DNA from 3 places in the Bacillus cereus group sp. RP43 genome. Region 2 is predicted to be linked to each of the others. Evidence: riboswitches for the same ligand, from Rfam matches in the RefSeq annotation. Region 2 holds a riboswitch; each other region holds the start of a gene.

Region 1 (3,179 bases), 1.2 Mb from region 2:
TGTAACAAAAATAGGCAGTGGAACTTTTGTCCCTACTGCCTATTTTTATTAATTTGTAGCTTCGTTATGTTTAGGAAGCGGAAAAGCATTACCAATTGCCGCAGCTCCAAGCATCGGTAATAATAAATTGAGCGGGAAAAACATGAGCAATAGTAATGTTATAGCTATTGGTTTTTTTAATGCATAGCTTGAAATAGCTGTCGTGACGATGGCTACAGAAGCTATTGGATCTATAGGGATAATAGAAGCTATAGCATATCCGATACTTGATCCAGCAAATATAATTGGGAAAATATGTCCGCCGCGCCAACCCGTATTTAAACAAACGGCAGTAATACATAATTTTAAAACCCCTGAAAGAAGTAGTACCCAGAAGGACAAATGGCTCCATTCAACGACTAAATCTTTTAATTGATGTTCCCCTGAAAATAACGTATACGGGAGAAAAGTTCCTGTAACTCCTAATAAAATACCGCCTATAATTCCAAGTGATACCTTGTATTCCCTGAAGGGATGGATTAATTTCTCTAATGCGAATTCTAATTTGAAATAAAAGAAACCAACTATAACACCAATGCTAGCAAGTGGTAGAAAGGCGATCCATTCATTAAGAGCAAGAGACCCTTCCCCAAAATCAACAATAAAGGATCCACGATTATCGAGTTTACTAAGCAATAAGTAAACGGAAAAACCGGCAAAAGTGGTAGCTAAATATACAATTGCTTTTTTTCCTTTCGAAAATTCATTAATTTGCTCACCCTCATTTTCATTCGGAGCTAAGTAACCGAATAATGGTGCATTAAAAATTACACTTAAAGTAGCACCAATTCCAACCTCTGTTAGTTCATTCATTCCCTTTAAAGCAAAATTAAAGCGATCTCCTACCCATGTACAAAGTCCACCGATAATTCCAACAAGTGCTGCTTCTGGGCCTAAACTAGCTCCAAATATTAAAACGATAATCGCAGTTAAAGTAGCTTTATGTACAAAACTGTATTCGATTCTACCTGTTTTTTTATATTCAGCCATCACTTCGGGCATAAGACGTGGATATGTACCGAAGTATTTTTGTGTTAAACCAACGAGGATACCACCGATGATTGTTACACAAATGGTGTAATAAGGCGGAGAAGAGAAAATAGTAGGTAAGTATCCCCAAATAAAGTGAATTCCGATATTTATTGTAACTAAAAATAACCAGACTGTAGCTCCTACTATAGAGCCTAAAAGAATGCCATATAGGACGAGTATATAGTGCATGTCCTTTTTATTTGTCATGTTGTACCTCCGTTATGTAAGTTTTCATGTAGAAAGGATTAAAAATGCTAGTGTGAAATGAATGGAATATATATAGTATCTTTTTGAGGGTTTGGCTTATTCAATATATTGAAATCTCATGAAAATTTGAAACAAACGCGGTTAAACCACTTATTTAATTCTATATATTGATCGGAGTTTTTAAAAGGTCTTTTTCAAATGAATATGGAATATATTTCTTTTGTTGTTTAAATTAAATTCCTCTCATTTAATTTAGAACATTCAGAAAAACTATTTGACATCAGGAAATTATTGCTATAAAATCAACGGTAATTGCATAGTCTTATCAAGAAAAGGTGGAGGGACAGGCCCGATGAAACCTTGGCAACAGCCGTATAACGGAATTGTGCCAAATCCTGCAGGTAATAATCCTGAGAGATAAGAAAGAACCTTAGAGCGTGTTTTCAAACTGCTCCTTTCTTGTTTTCAGGGAAGGAGCAGTTTTTTATTTTGCATAAAAGAAAGGAGAATGAGAGATGGGAGAATCATGGGGGAAAGGAACGATTTGTGTGCAAGGTGGCTATACGCCAAAAAATGGTGAGCCGCGTGTTTTGCCACTTTATCAAAGTACAACGTATAAATACGATACGTCAGATGATTTAGCAGCACTATTTAATTTAGAGGCAGAAGGATATATATATACGCGTATTGGAAATCCTACTCTAGCTGCATTTGAGCAGAAGTTATCAGATTTAGAAGGCGGTGTAGGGGCTGTTGCAACAGCTTCTGGGCAGGCAGCTATTATGCTTGCGGTTTTAAATATTTGCAGTAGTGGAGACCATTTACTTTGTTCTTCAACTGTTTACGGAGGAACGTTTAATTTATTTGGAGTGAGTTTGCGTAAGCTTGGTATCGATGTTACGTTCTTTAATCCTAATTTAACGGCAGATGAAATTGTGGCACTTGCTAATGATAAGACAAAACTCGTTTATGCAGAGTCATTAGGAAATCCAGCAATGAACGTTTTGAATTTCAAAGAACTTTCAACGGCAGCAAAAGAATTAGAAGTACCTTTTATCGTTGATAATACATTAGCGACGCCTTATTTATGCCAGGCGTTTGAACATGGGGCAAATATCATTGTCCATTCTACAACGAAATATATTGATGGCCATGCAAGTTCTCTAGGCGGCATTGTAATAGATGGAGGGAACTTCGATTGGACAAATGGAAAATACCCTGAGCTTGTCGAACCGGATCCGAGTTATCACGGCGTAAGCTATGTTCAAAATTTTGGAGCAGCAGCGTATATTGTGAAAGCACGCGTTCAGTTATTAAGAGACTACGGAAACTGTATGAGCCCATTCAATGCATATATTAGCAACATTGGCCTTGAAACATTGCATTTACGAATGGAGCGTCATAGTGAAAATGCTCTCGAAGTTGCTAAGTGGCTTGCTAATCATGATCGCATTGAATGGGTGAATTATCCAGGGTTAGATAGTAATGAAAATTACTCGTTAGCACAAAAGTATTTGAAAAAAGGTGCTAGTGGAGTTTTAACATTTGGTATTAAGGGCGGATTAGAAGCAGCAAAAGAATTTATCGCAAATGTAAAGCTTGCAACTCTTGTAACGCATGTAGCTGACGCAAGAACTTGTGTAATCCATCCTGCTAGTACGACGCACAGACAATTAAGCACAGAAAATCAGCGTTTAGCTGGTGTTACATCTGATTTAATCCGTTTATCGGTCGGTATAGAAGATGTTTCTGATATTATTGCAGATTTAGAAGCGGCGCTAGTCGGAGGCAAACAACATGCCGATCATAATTGATAAAGATTTACCAGCTCGCAAAGTATTGCAGAAGGAAAATATTTTTGTAATGACGAAGGAGCGAGCAGTAACACAAGATATACGTGC
Region 2 (3,179 bases):
ATACGCATGTAAATGTACACCTTTCTCTTTCCCAATATAAAACGGTGCTAATGCAGTACCATATCTAGCAGTTGCGATACTCCCTGCATTACAAATTGTTAAAATTTTATCACCGTCTTTAAAACACGTTAAACCATGTTCTCCAATATTTCGGCACACAGCTTCATCCTCTTGCTGAATACGAAGCGCTTCTTCTTCTAATATTTTTTGCGCTTCTTTTATTGTAGCAACCTCTCGAATAGATTCTCTCATACGATCGATTGCCCAAAATAAATTGACTGCCGTCGGGCGTGATGTCCCTAAATAGTTACAATCTCTATTAAACTTCTTTTGAAACTCATCGATATTTATAGCATCGTATTTCTTTGCCGCAAGCGCCAAACCAAACGCAGCTACAATTCCAATTGCAGGTGCCCCGCGTACTTCTAACATAACAATGCTTTTCCATACCTCTTCAATAGTCGTTAATGTTTTAAACTCAGTAATATGCGGTAGTTTTGTTTGGTTTAATACGGCAATGGCATCGCCTTTCCAACTTACAGATCTCGGAACAGTAACAATTGTACTCATGCTTTTACGCCTCCAACTGTCTGTTGAAATAATGTTCGAAACAGTTGAATATCAGCACTCTTAGATTCATATTTTATTAGTTCTTTTCCTAAGTATAGCGCTTGCTTCTTAGCTTGAATTCTTTTTTCTTTATTTGCTATTTCATCTAAATCCGCTACATGCGCTAAGCCAATTGTTCTACGAATAAGTTCACATCCAGCAAATCCGACAGCATCAGTAAAGATATTTTGTAAAATAATCGGTAACCATTGTTTTTCTTTCGTATATGCTTCTACACCTTCTCCAATCCATAACCTCGTAAAAGCTTCTACAAAATAACTCCATGTCTTCTCTATATGGAAAAATAGTACATTTCTCTCTTCTTCTTCTCTAGATAAAGCATTTAATAATAAATTTGCAATAAATTGACCGATGTCAAATCCAAATGGACCGTACGTTGCAAATTCTGGATCAATTACTTTCGTTTCAGAAGGTGATGAAAATATACTACCAGTATGTAAATCTCCGTGTATGAGAGCTTCTTTTCTCGTTAAAAACTTATACTTATACTGTGCTACTTTTAATTTTAAATTTTTATCACTCCACAGTTCATCAACCACTAGTTGTAGCTCTGGTTCATAATCATTCGTATCATAATGACTAAACGGATCTGTAAACACTAAATCTTCTGTAATTTTGCTAAGGTCTGGGTTTACAAATGTACCCTCTAGTACCCTCTTCTCTTCTGACTGTAAACCGAAATCTGAAGTATAAAATAAAACATGTGCTAGAAAACGACCAATATGCTGGGATAAAAGAGGATACTCTTCTCCGTCTATTAATCCTTTTCTTGTAATCGTTAGTCTTGATAAATCTTCTATTACTGTCAATGCCAACTCCTCATCATGACTGTATACTTCTGGAACGTATTCCGGTACATACTTCGCGAAAATTTGTAATGCTTTACTTTCAATCGTTGCTCTTTTTATTGACAATGGCCAGCTCTCACCAACTACTTTTGCATATGGAAGTGCTTGTTTTAATATAATCGTCTTTTCTCCATCATCTAATTTGAATACGTAATTTAAATTGCCATCTCCAATTTCATGGCAGATTACATTCGCTTTCTTTTCAAAGTATCCATGTTCTTTTGCGTAGTGTACAGCTGTTACTTCTGTTAATGAATAATATCCCATCGTCTTCTCCCCCTTTTAATTCAGAGGTTTTTCTAGCACAAAAAAACCTCTTCCCACAAAGAAAGAGGTTTGAAGTTTATCTTCTCCCCTCTTATCTGCCAGAAAGTTTACTTTCTGCTGGAATTAGCACCGTGCCTTTTGGCGTCATAAACGCCCCATTTCACAATGGTATTACGGTCGGTTGCTGGGCTTCATCGGGCCAAATCCCTCCACCTGCTCTTGATAAGAGTTTTATAATTTTTAGAATCTTTAACTTTATGATGAAGACTATACCAAGAATAAAAATCACTTGTCAACATTTTATTTGTATAATTCTGGACGACGATCTGCAAAAACTGGAATTCCTTTGCGAACCTCTTTAATTTTCTCGAATTTAAGCTCTCCAAATAAAATAGATTCCTCTTCATCTGCCTCTACTACAACTTCACCCCACGGATCGACAATTAAAGAATGACCTGCAAACTCATTATTCGGATCCTTTCCTGCCCTATTACATGCTACAACATAACACTGATTTTCAACTGCTCTCGCCTGTAAAAGCAAACGCCAATGCCCTAAACGTACTAATGGCCATTCTGCTACAACAAATAAAACTTTTGCACCTTTAGCAGTATGAACACGCATCCACTCCGGAAAACGAATATCATAGCAAATTGTGCCAGCGCACTCTACATCATCTAGCTTAAATTCACCTGTCTCATTACCAGCTACTAAATATTTATGTTCATCCATAAGCTGAAATAAATGTACTTTACTATATTCATTGATTAGATTCCCTTCATTGTTTACAACATACATTGTATTTGTAACACCTTGCTCTGTTTGCTTCGCAATGGAACCACCAACAATATGTACACCATATTGTTTCGACCATTCTTTCAACTTTTCTTTCGTTTCTACTCCCTCTCTATCTGCAATTTCAGAAAGTCTCGTTAAATCATATCCTGTTGTCCATAGTTCTGGTAAGACGATAACATCTGGTCTTTCCTTCATCGCTTCACTTATTTTATTTTTAGCGTTCTCAATATTTTTTTCTACATCTCCAAAGACAATATCCATTTGAATACATGCGACTTTCATTTTTTCAGCCCCATTCTCATTTTTTTCTTTACAAAATACTGGAAAGATTATATCATTTGTCACTAGAATTGTAACAACTTTCAAAAGAGGTGGAAAGTATGAAATTATTTCAACCTTCTGAGATAGTAACATCATTGCCGACACAATTTTTCGCTTCACTTGTTGCAAAAGTTAACAAAGTCGTTGCAGCTGGTCACGATGTTATTAATCTAGGTCAAGGTAATCCAGATCAACCAACACCGCAGCATATCGTTAAAGCTTTACAAGATGCTGCTGAAAAGACCATTCATCATAAATATCCGCCATTTCGCGGACACGAAAGCTTAAAAGAAGCCGTGGCAACATTCTATCAAC
Region 3 (3,179 bases), 870 kb from region 2:
GAAGAATCTTTGTGAATGGGATTAATAAAATAATTAAAATGATGAACGGTATAGAACGGAAAATGTTTACGAACGCTCCAATCACCGTATTAATCGCTTTATTTTCCCATAAATTATCTTTCGCTGTCATAAAGAGTAATAGTCCTAAAATAAGTCCTAAAACAAATGTGGCAAGTGCTGCGATTGCCGTCATATATAACGTTTCACCAGTTGCTTCTAACATTTGATTCCAATCAACATTTGCGATTAACTTATCCATGTGCAATCACCTCCAGCTCTACTTGATCTTGATGAATTCCTTCTATTGCTTGCTGGATCGCTGTTTCTTCACCATTTAAATGAACGACTAAACTTCCGTAAGAACCGTTATTCGTTTGTGCGATATTTCCTTGCAAAATGCTAACTTCTATATCACTGCGTTGCATTAATCTTTGAAGTACCGGTCTTTCTACAGCCTCACCGACAAACTGCAAGCGAATTACTTTTCCATCTGGGTATTTTTCAATTAAACTTTCAATCGTTTCATTTGTATCTTCAGAATCCGTTAACTGCTGTACAAAGCGTTTCGTAATGTCTTGCTGTGGATTACGGAATACGTCAAGTACTGGACCCGTTTCTACAATCTTCCCTTTCTCCATTACCGCCACTCGATTACAAATTTTTCGAATAACGTGCATCTCATGTGTAATCAATACAATTGTTAAACCGAGACGCTTATTAATATCTAATAGTAAATCTAAAATTTGATCTGTCGTTTCCGGATCAAGTGCTGACGTTGCTTCGTCACATAAAAGTACTTGTGGATTATTTGCTAACGCTCTTGCAATCCCGACGCGCTGCTTTTGTCCACCACTTAGCTGAGATGGGTACGCGTCTCCTCTTCCTTCTAATCCAACAAGATGAATTAACTCATCGACACGTTTTCTTCTCTCCGCCTTATCGACACCTGCAATTTCAAGTGGGAATGCGATATTTTCACGCACAGTTCGTGACCAAAGTAAGTTGAAATGCTGAAAAATCATTCCAATTTCTTGTCTTGCCTTACGAAGTTCATTTCCAGTAATCGCTGAAATGACACGATTTGCAATTGTAATTTGGCCAGAAGTTGGTTTCTCTAATTGATTAAACAATCTGATTAAAGAACTTTTCCCAGCGCCACTATATCCGATAACACCAAATATTTCGCCTTTCTCTATTTGTAAGTTGGCGTTATCTACAGCAGTGACATCACCGCTTTTTGCCTTATATATTTTCTTTACATTCTCTAATAGAATCATGGTGTATCACCCCTTTTTTGTTTAAAAAGCGTAAGCGGCTCGTTTAGAATGTGAAGTGGATGGAGCTTCTGACGTAGAGGTGCTTTTTGCCTCATAGGAAGAAGCGAAGCCATCGAACATTCTAGCCGCTGGAGCTGGATTTCTTGAAAATTTTGGATAGACTCCGCATTTTTTTATTTTTGATGCGTGTAGTCCATCGTTATAGCTCCTCTTATTATTTGAATGTCCTCCGCATTCAAACAACAAAAAACCTTTCCGCTTCTAGAGAAGCAGAAAGGTTTATATGCGTATATAACAACACTATCCCTCTCTCTCATCTCTCAAAGCATTTGCTTTGCAGGAATTGGCACCATTTCAACATAAGTTGACGGTTGCCGGGCTTCACAGGGCACAGTCCCTCCACCTCTCTTAATAAGAGAAATCAGATTAAATTTTCGTCTGATTTATAATTTATGAAATTGTCTATATTTTATGAATTGAATTGTATCAATATCCACACGCCGTGTCAACAGAAATTTTCGCAAAAAAAGAAACTTCAGAATTTTAAGCCCCGACTGACATCGGTTTACATATATGAAACATCGATTCAACTAATAACATCGTTCGATAAGTTCCAGAATATTGTACCCGTCCATCACTCATTAACGTTTGCAACCTCATATTTCCAGTCACTAATTTTTGTACATCCTCTTCCTCTAAACAAACGATTTGTTCCGTTCCTCTCGCCTCTTTCAAAAGTTCTATATAATCTCTTGAAATTTGTAACGAGCAGCTTTCATCTCCAAAACGAAAATTAACAGTTCTTTCCCCTTGCCTTAAAAGCGGTTCTAAATGATATTGACCATTAGCGTAATTTACAAATGATTGAAGCAAAGAATATAATTTCATCCTAAACCACATCCCTCATATCACTTTCTATTACATACCATTCCCTCTTATTAAAGAGCAATCCTGTTACTTTCGCTCGACAAATACTGTATCTATCACGCATGTCGACATATTTCCCAAGAAATATGTCGAGGCGGCAAAAACTTTGCCGCCTACTTTAATTCCGTATATAAATATTCAACCGAATGAAATGCATATATTTTCTTCGTCAGTGTCCCATTTTCAAAAATAAGTAAACACGGTACACTTTCTATCCCATACTCTTTCGCTAAATGCGGGGCATAATTCAAATCTAACATTCCAATTTTTAAATCTTCAATCGTCATCTCAACGACCGTCAACATCTTCTTTGCTAATTGGCATGTTCCACACATTGGTGTATACACATATAACACTGTTTTTTCTTCATTTCCTATTAGGGCTGTAGCTTCGGCACCTGTCCAATCAATCACTTCTATCATTCCTTACCGTAAATATTCTGTATAAACGTCAATGTCAGCTCCCCATAATACATTTGCTAAATGTGAAGAAGGTGCAGTCGCCACCTCGCGATACGAGCGATCAATATAAATATGCTCTGCTTGCGGAAATTCTTTTCGGAATTGTTTCCTTAACTTTTCTCCTGCATCATCAGCATCCACTAGCACATATACGTCCTTATCAAAAAACTGATCAATGAGCTCATCCATTTTCGACAAACCAATTGTACCATTTGTACAAACAATTTCCACTGGTTCACGAATAATAGATTCAATCTTTCTTCTATCCGATTTACCTTCTACAATAATGACTTTTTCCACATAAATCATACGTCATCACCCGATCACCATATACTATACAACCTTTAACTTAGTATATAGTATATTCGTTATTTTCATGTTGTTTCCTGTTTATTTTTACAAAAGAAAAGCACAAGCGGCTCGCTCAGATTGTGAGGGGGATGGAGCTTCTGACATAGAGGCGCTTTTTGCCTCTCTGGAAGACGCGAAGCCACCGAACAATCTAGCCGCTGGA

What was found. Region 2 has a riboswitch for S-adenosylmethionine ahead of mtnK (S-methyl-5-thioribose kinase). Riboswitches for the same ligand answer to the same signal wherever they lie in the genome.
Region 1: another riboswitch for S-adenosylmethionine. It lies ahead of QCI75_RS00475 (bifunctional O-acetylhomoserine aminocarboxypropyltransferase/cysteine synthase); the one in region 2 lies ahead of mtnK (S-methyl-5-thioribose kinase).
Region 3: another riboswitch for S-adenosylmethionine. It lies ahead of QCI75_RS02370 (methionine ABC transporter ATP-binding protein); the one in region 2 lies ahead of mtnK (S-methyl-5-thioribose kinase).

What each region holds. Positions count from the first base shown of each region.
Region 1 covers NZ_JARVHQ010000001.1:99,208-102,386, forward strand. The annotation lists gene QCI75_RS00465 (YjjG family noncanonical pyrimidine nucleotidase) at 1-5, shown strand, start outside; gene QCI75_RS00470 (chloride channel protein) at 49-1,278, opposite strand; SAM riboswitch class I at 1,598-1,702, shown strand; gene QCI75_RS00475 (bifunctional O-acetylhomoserine aminocarboxypropyltransferase/cysteine synthase) at 1,794-3,092, shown strand; gene metA (homoserine O-acetyltransferase MetA) at 3,076-3,179, shown strand, end outside.
Region 2 covers NZ_JARVHQ010000001.1:1,349,197-1,352,375, reverse strand. The annotation lists gene mtnA (S-methyl-5-thioribose-1-phosphate isomerase) at 1-570, opposite strand, end outside; gene mtnK (S-methyl-5-thioribose kinase) at 567-1,745, opposite strand; SAM riboswitch class I at 1,834-1,974, opposite strand; gene QCI75_RS07170 (carbon-nitrogen family hydrolase) at 2,046-2,909, opposite strand; gene QCI75_RS07165 (pyridoxal phosphate-dependent aminotransferase) at 2,924-3,179, shown strand, end outside.
Region 3 covers NZ_JARVHQ010000001.1:475,596-478,774, reverse strand. The annotation lists gene QCI75_RS02375 (methionine ABC transporter permease) at 1-259, opposite strand, end outside; gene QCI75_RS02370 (methionine ABC transporter ATP-binding protein) at 252-1,277, opposite strand; SAM riboswitch class I at 1,588-1,695, opposite strand; gene QCI75_RS02365 (hypothetical protein) at 1,821-2,165, opposite strand; gene QCI75_RS02360 (thioredoxin family protein) at 2,318-2,626, opposite strand; gene QCI75_RS02355 (toprim domain-containing protein) at 2,630-2,974, opposite strand.